3 regions of the Verrucosispora sp. ts21 genome follow, and region 3 is predicted to be linked to each of the others. Evidence: riboswitches for the same ligand, from Rfam matches in the RefSeq annotation. Region 3 holds a riboswitch; each other region holds the start of a gene.

Region 1 (3,269 bases), on a different contig from region 3:
GGTCCTCGATGACCGGCGGCTCAGGCACCTGGACGACGATGTCGTCGGCCAGGAAGTCGCTGGTGTTGCCGGCCACGTCCTCGCCCTGCCAGCGGGTCTCGAAGTAGAGGAAGGCGCTGTCCGCCGCCGGCATGGTGAACCGTGCGGTCACCTCCGTCCAGCCCGAGTTGGTGATCGTCTCGAACTGGGCGAGGGTGGCGAACGACTGGCTGTCCCCGGTGGTGCTGGCCAGGCTGAGCCAGATCTGGTCGGCCGGCTGACCCTCGGCGAACCGCAGCCACGCGCTGAGCTCGTAGGTGACACCCGCGGTGAACAGGCCGGTCACGTCGCGGCCCAGGCCGGCGCCCTGGTTCACCCGGTCGGTGACCAGCGCGGCGGAGGTGCCGCCGTGCGCGACGTCGGTGATGGTGACCGTCGGGGCGCCCGGACCACCGTCGCGGGGTCCCCAACCGTCCAGGCCGTCCTCGAAGTCGGTGTCGATGACGATCGTGCCCGGCTCCGGCCCGCCCCCGCCGCCGTCCAGCGCGGTGATCAGGACGTCGTCGAGCAGGAACGGGGTGTTGCCTTCCGCCTCCACGTAGAGGGTGGCGGCGTCCAGACCGGTGGGCAGGGTGTACTCGCCGCCGATGCGTACCCACTCGTCGGCGGTGGTGGTGACGTTGTCGCCGATCCAGGTGTAGGTGTTCTCACCGCCACCGGCCGGGGTGGACTCGACGGTGAAGTGCACGCCGGCACTGCCGTCGGTGCCGGTCGGAAGTTTCGCCCAGGCGGTGACCGTGTATCGGTTGCCGGGCCGCATCAGCGCCGTCGCGCTCGTGGCCGGTCCCTGCCAGTTGGCGGTACGGCCGGTGACCGACAGGCTGCCGTCGCTGTCGCGCCCCTCGTCGGCGATGGCGAGGGTCACGTCACCACGCGGCCCCCAGGGGGCGTACGAGTCGGACTCGAAGTCGTTGCTGAGCACGACCTCGTCGGCTGCCGCCGGGGTGGGGGCGACGGTGATGGCCGCGACGAGCGCGGCCGAACAGAGTACGGCGAAAGTTCGTGATCGGCGTCGTGATCGTTGGGACGGATTCCACAGGCGCATCGACTGGTCCCTTACGCAAATTGGACAGTGGTGGGGGTGCCTGACGTCGGGTTTCCGGACAGATCCAAGCGCGTGCATGCTATGACGAGCCGATTGGCATAGCCAGAGCTTCCGGAAGTTTTCGGAAACATGTGCGGGCTCGAAGGCGTCCGCGCCCATCGTCGCGCCCGGTTGGGTGATCCGTGCGGCGCGCGCGACGACACAGCATGTGGTGTTGAGGTTCCTGGCCTGTTCCCATATATAGTGGTGTCCGCAGCTGGTTCGGCCGTCACTCCACGACGGCCGAGGCAAGAGGGAACCCGGTGGAATTCCGGGACTGCCCCGCAGCGGTGAGTGGGAACGACCGCCGTCAACGAAGCACTGGATCCGCCAGGTCTGGGAAGCGACGGCCAGTAGGCACGAACACGCCCACGAGTCCGAAGACCTGCCAGCGCGCCGTACGCCTACGCGTGCGGCGGTCGAAGGCCGCGCGGGACGGCCGACGCCATCAGCTGGTCATCGACGGCAGTCAGCCCGTCCGGTGGCCGGCGGCGTCCTCCCGCGTGCCCGTCGACCTTCGCCGACCGGTACGAGGAGGGACCATGACGGTGACCCGGGAACAGGCGGGGCCGGAGCAACGCCGGCACGTGATGCAGGTGCGTAAACGCAACGGCGACACCGAGCCGGTGGATGTCAACAAGATCGTCAAGGCGGTGGAGCGCTGGGTCACCGACCTGGACGAGATCGACCCGTTGCGGGTGGCGACGAAGACGATAAGCGGCCTGTACGACGGTGCGACCACCGCCGAACTGGACAAGTTGTCGATCCAGACGGCCGCCGAACTGATCGGTGAGGAGCCGCAGTACTCCAGGCTCGCGGCGCGGCTGCTGGCCGCGTTCGTCGACAAGGAGGTACGCGGCCAGCAGGTGGCCAGCTTCAGCCAGTCCATCCGGTACGCCCACGGCCTGGGCCTGATCGGCGACGAAACCGCCGCGTTCGTGGCCCGCAACGCCCGCAAGCTGGACGACGCCGTCGACCCGGCGGGGGACCTGCGGTTCGAGTACTTCGGGCTGCGCACCGTCGCCGACCGGTACCTGCTGCGGCACCCGCAGACCCGGCAGGTGGTGGAGACCCCGCAGTACTGGCTGCTGCGGGTCGCCTGCGGGCTGTCCCAGACACCCGGCGAAGCGATCGGCTTCTACCGGCTGATGTCCAGCCTGGCGTACCTGCCGAGCTCGCCGACGCTGTTCAACTCCGGCACCCGACACACCCAGATGTCGTCGTGTTTCCTCGTCGACTCGCCCCGCGACGAACTCGACTCGATCTACGAGCGCTACCACCAGGTGGCGAAGCTGTCGAAGTTCTCCGGTGGGATCGGCATCTCCTGGACGCGGGTGCGGGGTCGAGGGGCGCTGATCCGGGGCACCAACGGGCGCTCGAACGGCATCGTGCCGTTCCTCAAGACCCTCGACGCCGGGGTGGCGGCGGTCAACCAGGGCGGCCGGCGCAAGGGTGCGGCCTGCGTCTACCTGGAACCCTGGCACCCGGACATCGAGGAGTTCCTGGAGCTGCGGGACAACACCGGCGAGGAGTCGAGGCGTACGCACAACCTGAACCTGGCCAACTGGATCCCGGACGAGTTCATGCGCCGGGTGGAAGCCGACGGCGACTGGTCGCTGATCGACCCCTCCGACGCGCCGGAGTTGCCCGACCTGTACGGCGAGGCGTTCGACGAGGCGTACCGGGCGGCGGAGAAGAAGGCGGTCCGCACGGTCAAGGCCCGCGACCTGTACGGGCGGATGATGCGCACCCTCGCGCAGACCGGCAACGGGTGGATGACGTTCAAGGATGCGTCGAACCGGCTGTCCAACCAGACCGGCGCACCGGGCAACACCATCCACCTGTCGAACCTGTGCACCGAGATCCTGGAGGTCAACAGCGACACCGAGACGGCGGTGTGCAACCTCGGATCGATCAACCTGGCCGCGCACCTCACCGCGGACGGCATCGACTGGGACAAGCTGCGCGCGACCGTCCGCACCGCGGTGCTCTTCCTCGACCGGGTCATCGACATCAACTACTACCCGGCGCAGCAGGCGGCGGCGTCGAACCCGCGCTGGCGACCGGTCGGGCTCGGGCTGATGGGCTTGCAGGACGCCTTCTTCACCCTGCGCATGCCGTTCGACTCCACACCGGCCCGGGAACT
Region 2 (3,269 bases), on a different contig from region 3:
CCGTCGCGGAGACGCTTACCAACATGGTCCGCCACAGCGGTGCCCACACCGGATCGGTGTCCCTGCGGCACACGGACGCAACGCTGACGATGGTGGTCTCCGACGACGGCGTGGGCGGCGGCGACCCCGCGGCCGGCACCGGTCTGCGGGGCATCGAACGCCGCCTGGCCGCCTTCGATGGCACGATGGCCCTGTCGAGTCCGCTCGGAGGGCCCACCGTCATCACCATGGAGTTGCCGTGCGCGTTGTCATCGCCGAGGACCACGCGCTCCTCCGGGACGGGCTGACCCGAATCCTGCGGGCCTACGACTTCGACGTCGTCGCCGCCGTCGACAACGGCCCGGCCCTGCTGCCCGCCCTGACCACCCACCGGCCCCAGGTGGCGGTCATCGACGTCCGTCTCCCGCCGACATTCACCGACGAAGGTCTGCAGGCTGCGATCGCCGCTCGTACCCAGATTCCCGGCCTGCCCATCCTCGTGCTCTCCCAGCACGTCGAGCCCTTGTACGCCCGCGAACTGCTCAGCACGCCACACGGCGGCGTGGGCTACCTGCTCAAGGACCGCGTGTCCCACGTCGGCGAGTTCGTCGACGCCGTGCGCCGGGTCGCCGCCGGCGGTACCGCCATGGACCATGAAGTCATCTCGCAACTCCTCGCCCGCCGAGAGCCGCTGGCGGTGCTCACCCCCAGAGAACGCGACGTCCTCGGTGAAATGGCCGAAGGTCGCTCCAACGCGGCGATCGGAGCCAAGCTCCGCATCACCGAGAAGGCCGTGAGCAAACACATCAACAACATATTCACCAAACTCGACATGCCGCCCTCCGATGACGACAACCGGCGCGTCCTCGCCGTCCTGGCGTACCTCAACGCCTGAGCGGGTGGAAGGCGGACGCCAGCGCCGGCCGGCCGCATCCGACCTGGGTCACTTGGGTACGTCCGTGTGGGGCTGTCAAACGAACGGCCCTGCGTCGGGACTGTACGAGTAGCGGCTGACCGGCCGATCAAGGGAGAGACGCCATGCTGGTCGATCAGCCGAGACGACCAACGCGTACACACCAAACGCCTCGAACCTTCGACACACCGGCCCGTACCACGTCCGACACGCCACCGACCCCGGCGTCCTCGACCTGACATCCATCCCGCACGTCGGACAGCGTGACGCGGAGACGACCGTCAGGCCCGTACGATGGCGAGCGGCGCTGGTTCGCCCCATCCCGCCAGGGTGGGGTGTCGTAAGAGGGAACCCGGTGAGAGACCGGGACTGCCCCGCAGCGGTGAGTGGGAACGACCGCCGTCAACGAAGCACTGGACCGCCAGGTCCGGGAAGCGACGGCCAGTAGGTGACCTCGTGTCATGCCCGCGAGTCCGAAGACCTGCCAGCGCTGCGCACGCCACCGGTGTGCGCCGCCGGCGGCCTCTCGGGAGGGCCAGGGCGGAAGCGGGCACCGTGAGATGTGCCTGCCTTCCCTCCCGGGTCCGCTGGGCACTTCGAGGGAAGGACCCCACAGGTGACTACCGCATTCGGCCAGAGCACTGTGCTCGGCTACCCACGTATCGGCGTCGATCGTGAGCTGAAGAAGGCCGTCGAGGCGTACTGGGCCGGCACCATCGACGTCGACGCTCTGGAAAGCACCGCCGCCGGGCTGCGCGCGCAGGTGTGGCGGACGCTGCACGACGCCCGCCTCGACGCGATCCCGTCGAACACGTTCTCCTACTACGACCAGGTCCTCGACACGGCCGTCGCCGTCGGCGCGATCCCCACCCGCTTCGCCCGGCTGGGCCTGCCCGCGCTGGACACCTACTTCGCCATGGCCCGCGGCGTCGACGCCGAGCCGGCGCTGGAACTGACGAAGTGGTTCGACACCAACTACCACTACCTGGTGCCGGAGATCGGCCCCGACACCGTCTTCACCGCGAACCCGGCGAAGGCGCTGGGTGAGCACGCCGAGGCCCGCGACCTGGGCATCACCACCCGACCGGTGTTCATCGGGCCGGCCACGTTCCTGCTGCTGGCCAAGGGCGACGATCCGTTCGCCCGGCTCGACGACCTGGTCGACACGTACGCCGCGATCCTCACGGCACTCGCCGAGGCGGGGGTGGCCTGGATCCAGCTGGACGAGCCCGCCTACGTCGCCGACCGCACCCCGGCCGAGATCGACGCCCTACGCCGCGCCTACATCCGGCTCGGTGAACTCACGCACCGGCCGAAGATCTTCGTCGCCACCTACTTCGGTGACCTCGGCGCCGCCCTGCCGGCGCTACTGGACACCCCGGTCGAAGCAATCGGCCTGGACCTGGTCGCCGGCCCGGGCAACCTCGACCGACTCGCCGCCGCCGGCCCACTGGCCGGCAGGACCATCGTCGCCGGCCTGGTCGACGGACGAAACATCTGGCGTACCGACCTGCGCGCCGCGATCGCGGCCGGAGCGACGGTCGCCGGGCTGGCCGACCACGTCGCCGTGTCCACGTCCTGCTCCCTGCTGCACGTCCCGGTCGACCTGACCGCCGAAGCCCGCCTCGACCCCCGGTTGGCCGCGCGGCTCGCGTTCGCCCGGCAGAAGGTCGACGAAGTCGTCCTGCTCGGCCGCGCGTTGCGCGACGGCACCACCGCGCTGCCCGCACCGCTGCCGGCCATCCCGGCGGCCTGGCGCCACGACGACGTCCGCGGACGCCTCGCCGCACTGCGCCCCACCGACCGGCAGCGCGGCGACTACGCCAGCCGGGCGGCCCGCCAGCAGGAACGGCTGGGGCTGCCGGAGCTGCCGACCACCACGATCGGGTCGTTCCCGCAGACCACCGAGCTGCGCAAGGCCCGCGCCGCACACCGCGCCGGCAGCCTCGACGACGCCGGCTACGCGTCGCGGATGCGCGCCGAGGTCGAGCATGTCATCCGGCTGCAGGAGCAGTTGGGTCTGGATGTGCTCGTGCACGGCGAACCGGAACGCAACGACATGGTGCAGTACTTCGGCGAGCAGCTCGACGGTTTCGCCGCCACCGAACACGGCTGGGTGCAGTCGTATGGCTCCCGCTGTGTCCGGCCGCCGATCATCTACGGCGACGTGGCGCGCAGGGCACCGATGACGGTGGAGTGGTCCACCTACGCGCAGTCGCTGACCAGCAAGCCGGTCAAGGGGATGCTCACCGGCCCGGTCACCATCCTGGCCTGGTCCTTCGTCCGTACCGACCAGCCTGTCGCGGACACTGCCGACCAGGTCGCGCTCGCCCTGCGGGACGAGTGCCACGACCTGGAGTCGGCAGGAATCCGGGTC
Region 3 (3,269 bases):
ACATCGCCACCGGCTCCTACCGGTCCTGGCGCAAGAACCGCCAACCCAACAGCGGATCGTCGTACGTCGGCACGGACCTCAACCGCAACTGGAGCTACAACTGGGGCTGCTGCGGCGGTTCCTCCAGCTCGACCTCCTCGGACACCTACCGGGGTCCCTCGGCCTTCTCCGCGCCGGAGACGCAGGCGCTGCGCAACTTCGTCAACAGCCGGGTCGTCGGTGGAGTCCAGCAGATCAAGGCCAACATCGACTTCCACACCTACTCCGAGCTGGTGCTCTGGCCGTACGGGTACACGTACAACGACACCGCCACCGGGATGAACGCCGACCAGTACAACACCTTCGCCACCATCGGTCGGCAGATGGCCGCGACAAACAACTTCACCCCCCAGCAGTCAAGTGACCTGTACATCACCGACGGCAGCAGCATCGACTGGATGTGGGCGGTGCACGGCATCTGGGCGTACACCTTCGAGCTGTACCCGCGCTCGGCCTCCGGCGGCGGCTTCTACCCGCCCGACGAGGTGATCCCGCAGCAGACCACGCGCAACCGTGAGGCGGTGCTCATCCTCGCCGAGTACGCCGACTGCCCGTACCGGGCGATCAACAAGCAGGCCCAGTACTGCGGTGGTGGCAGCGGCGGTACGACGGTCTGGTCGGACACCTTCGAGACCAACACCGGCTGGACGATCAACCCCAACGGCACCGACACCGCGACCTCGGGCCAGTGGGAGCGGGGTGCCGCCCAGGCCACCAACTCCAGCGGGGCCAAGCAGCTCACCCCGTACGCCGGCAGCAACGACCTGGTGACCGGTCGGTTGGCCGGTTCCGCAGCCGGTGACTACGACGTCGACGGCGGCGTGACGAGCGCCCGCTCCCCGGCGATCACCCTGCCGTCGAGCGGCACGTTGACGCTGTCGCTGGCGTGGTACCTGGCCCACGGCTCGAACTCGTCCTCGGCCGACTACCTCCGGGTCAGCGTGGTGCACAACGGCGGCACCACCACCCTGCTCAGCCAGGCCGGGGCGGCCAGCAACCGCAACGGCGCCTGGACCACCTCCAGCCTCAACCTCACCCCGTACGCCGGGCAGTCGATCCGGATCCTGGTGGAGGCGGCGGACGCCTCCACGGCGAGCCTGGTCGAAGCGGCTGTGGACAACGTCACCATCACCGCCTCCTGAGCCGACGGGGCCCCGTCACACCCCCCTCGCGCGGGGCCCCGTCTTCAGGAAGTGACTCGGGTACCAGATGCGTGGGTCGGCTCGGCGTCGAGTCGACCCACGTGGCCGTCCCCCGGCTCGGCGGGGCGGCCACCGGGCGTGCGCTACGGTTCTACCGACCCGCCACAGCGAAGTCGGTGTGAAACCGGCGCTGTCCCGCAACTGTGATGCCCCCGAGCGGGGGACGAGCCAGGTCGCCTGTGGCGCGGTCGCGACACGCGCTCTCGAGGAAGGGCGCCTCGCCCACGGGTGCCTGTGGCTCCCTGTCGGCGAAGCACCACACTCCTCGACCGACAGGAGGACCGATGTTCAGACGTACCCCCCGGATTCTCGCCGCCACCCTCGCGGTGGCCGCACTGGCGCTCGGTGCCTGCGCCGAGAAGACCACCGAGACCCCCACGGCCAGCGGCAGCCCGACCGGCGGCGCCTTTCCCGTCACCGTCGGGTCGCTGACGCTGGACCAGCGCCCCGAGAAGATCATCTCGCTGGCGCCGACGGCCACCGAGATGCTCTTCGCGGTCGGTGCCGGCCCGCAGGTCGTCGCGGTCGACGACCAGTCCAACCACCCGGCCGACGCACCGAAGACGGAGCTGTCCGGCTACCAGCCCAACGCCGAGGCGATCGCCGCGAAGAACCCTGACCTGGTGGTGCTCAGCGACGACCGGAACAAGATCGTCGACCAGTTGGCGGCGTTGAAGATCCCGGTCTACCTGACCCCCGCGGCGCAGACGCTCGACGACACGTACCAGCAGATCACCGACCTGGGTGTGCTCACCGGCAACGCCACCGCCGGCGCCGACGTGGTGCAGCGGATGAAGGACGACATCGCGAAGATCGTGGCCGAGGTGCCGCAGCGGGTTCAGGCACCCACCTACTTCCACGAGCTGGGCCCGGAGCTGTACACCGTCACCAGCAACACCTTCATCGGCTCGATCTACTCCCTCGCCGGCCTGGAGAACATCGCCGACGCGGCCGACGCGGACGGCAGGAGCGGCGGCTACCCGCAGCTCTCCCAGGAGATGATCGTCGCGGCCAACCCGGACTTCGTCTTCCTCTCCGACGTCAAGTGCTGCCAGCAGAGCCTCGCCACGGTCTCGGCGCGCAGCGGCTGGGCGGACATCAACGCCGTACGCGACGGCCAGATCGTGGAGCTCGACGACGACATCGCCTCCCGCTGGGGCCCGCGCGTGGTGGACCTGCTGCGCACCATCGTGGACGCCACCACCAAGGCCGAGAAGTGACGAACGGCAGGCGTTGACAGGGGACCCTTCCCATGCGTCAAGCCTTGAAAAGGGGCCCCTCCCTGTCGCCGGCGGCCCGGCCGGCGGGCCTGCGGAAACGTTGGCTCGCCGCCGGTGTCGTCGCCGTACTCGTCGCGGTCGTCGCCGGTGTCTCGCTCGGCCCGGTCAGCCTGCCCCCCGGCAGTGTCGCGCTCGAACTGCTCAACCTGCTGCCCGGCGTGCACGTCGACAGTGGACTGACTGAGCGGGAAGTCGCCATCGTCACCGAGCTGCGGTTGCCCCGGGTGGTGCTCGGACTGCTGGTCGGCGGGCTGCTGGCCCTGGCCGGCGGTGCCTACCAGGGGGTGTTCCGCAACCCGCTGGCCGACCCGTACCTGCTCGGGGTGGCCGCGGGGGCGGGGCTGGCGGTCACCGTCGTACTGACCATCGGTGGCGTCGGTGCGAGCGGTGCGCTGACCGGTCTGCCGCCCACCATTCCGCTTGCCGCTTTCGTCGGCTCGCTCGGTGCGGTGATCATGACGTACCTGCTCGGTGCGGCCGGTGGGCGCAGTCGTTCGCCGGCCGCGCTGATCCTGGCCGGGGTGGCCGTCTCCGCGTTCCTCTCCGCCGGGCAGACGTACCTGCTGCAACGCAACGCGGACAGCATCCAGGCCGTCTACTCCTGGCTGCTCGGGCGGCTGGCCACCGCCGGCTGGCAGGACGTCCGGCTGGTCCTGCCGTACTTCCTGATCACCACTGTGATCGTGCTGCTGCACCGGCGGGAGTTGGACGTGCTCTCGGTCGGTGACGACGAGGCGGCCAGCCTCGG

Evidence for each region. Region 3 has a riboswitch for cobalamin ahead of C1A38_RS24365 (ABC transporter substrate-binding protein). Riboswitches for the same ligand answer to the same signal wherever they lie in the genome.
Region 1: another riboswitch for cobalamin. It lies ahead of C1A38_RS07375 (ribonucleoside-diphosphate reductase subunit alpha); the one in region 3 lies ahead of C1A38_RS24365 (ABC transporter substrate-binding protein).
Region 2: another riboswitch for cobalamin. It lies ahead of metE (5-methyltetrahydropteroyltriglutamate--homocysteine S-methyltransferase); the one in region 3 lies ahead of C1A38_RS24365 (ABC transporter substrate-binding protein).

What each region holds. Positions count from the first base shown of each region.
Region 1 covers NZ_PNOZ01000012.1:50,802-54,070, reverse strand. Annotated here, with positions in the region: gene C1A38_RS07380 (endo-1,4-beta-xylanase) at 1-1,084, opposite strand, end outside; cobalamin riboswitch at 1,325-1,530, shown strand; gene C1A38_RS07375 (ribonucleoside-diphosphate reductase subunit alpha) at 1,666-3,269, shown strand, end outside.
Region 2 covers NZ_PNOZ01000058.1:28,145-31,413, reverse strand. Annotated here, with positions in the region: gene C1A38_RS22530 (sensor histidine kinase) at 1-287, shown strand, start outside; gene C1A38_RS22525 (response regulator transcription factor) at 239-874, shown strand; cobalamin riboswitch at 1,184-1,395, shown strand; gene metE (5-methyltetrahydropteroyltriglutamate--homocysteine S-methyltransferase) at 1,509-3,269, shown strand, end outside.
Region 3 covers NZ_PNOZ01000071.1:1,135-4,403, reverse strand. Annotated here, with positions in the region: gene C1A38_RS24370 (M14 family metallopeptidase) at 1-1,181, shown strand, start outside; cobalamin riboswitch at 1,308-1,440, shown strand; gene C1A38_RS24365 (ABC transporter substrate-binding protein) at 1,526-2,461, shown strand; gene C1A38_RS24360 (FecCD family ABC transporter permease) at 2,494-3,269, shown strand, end outside.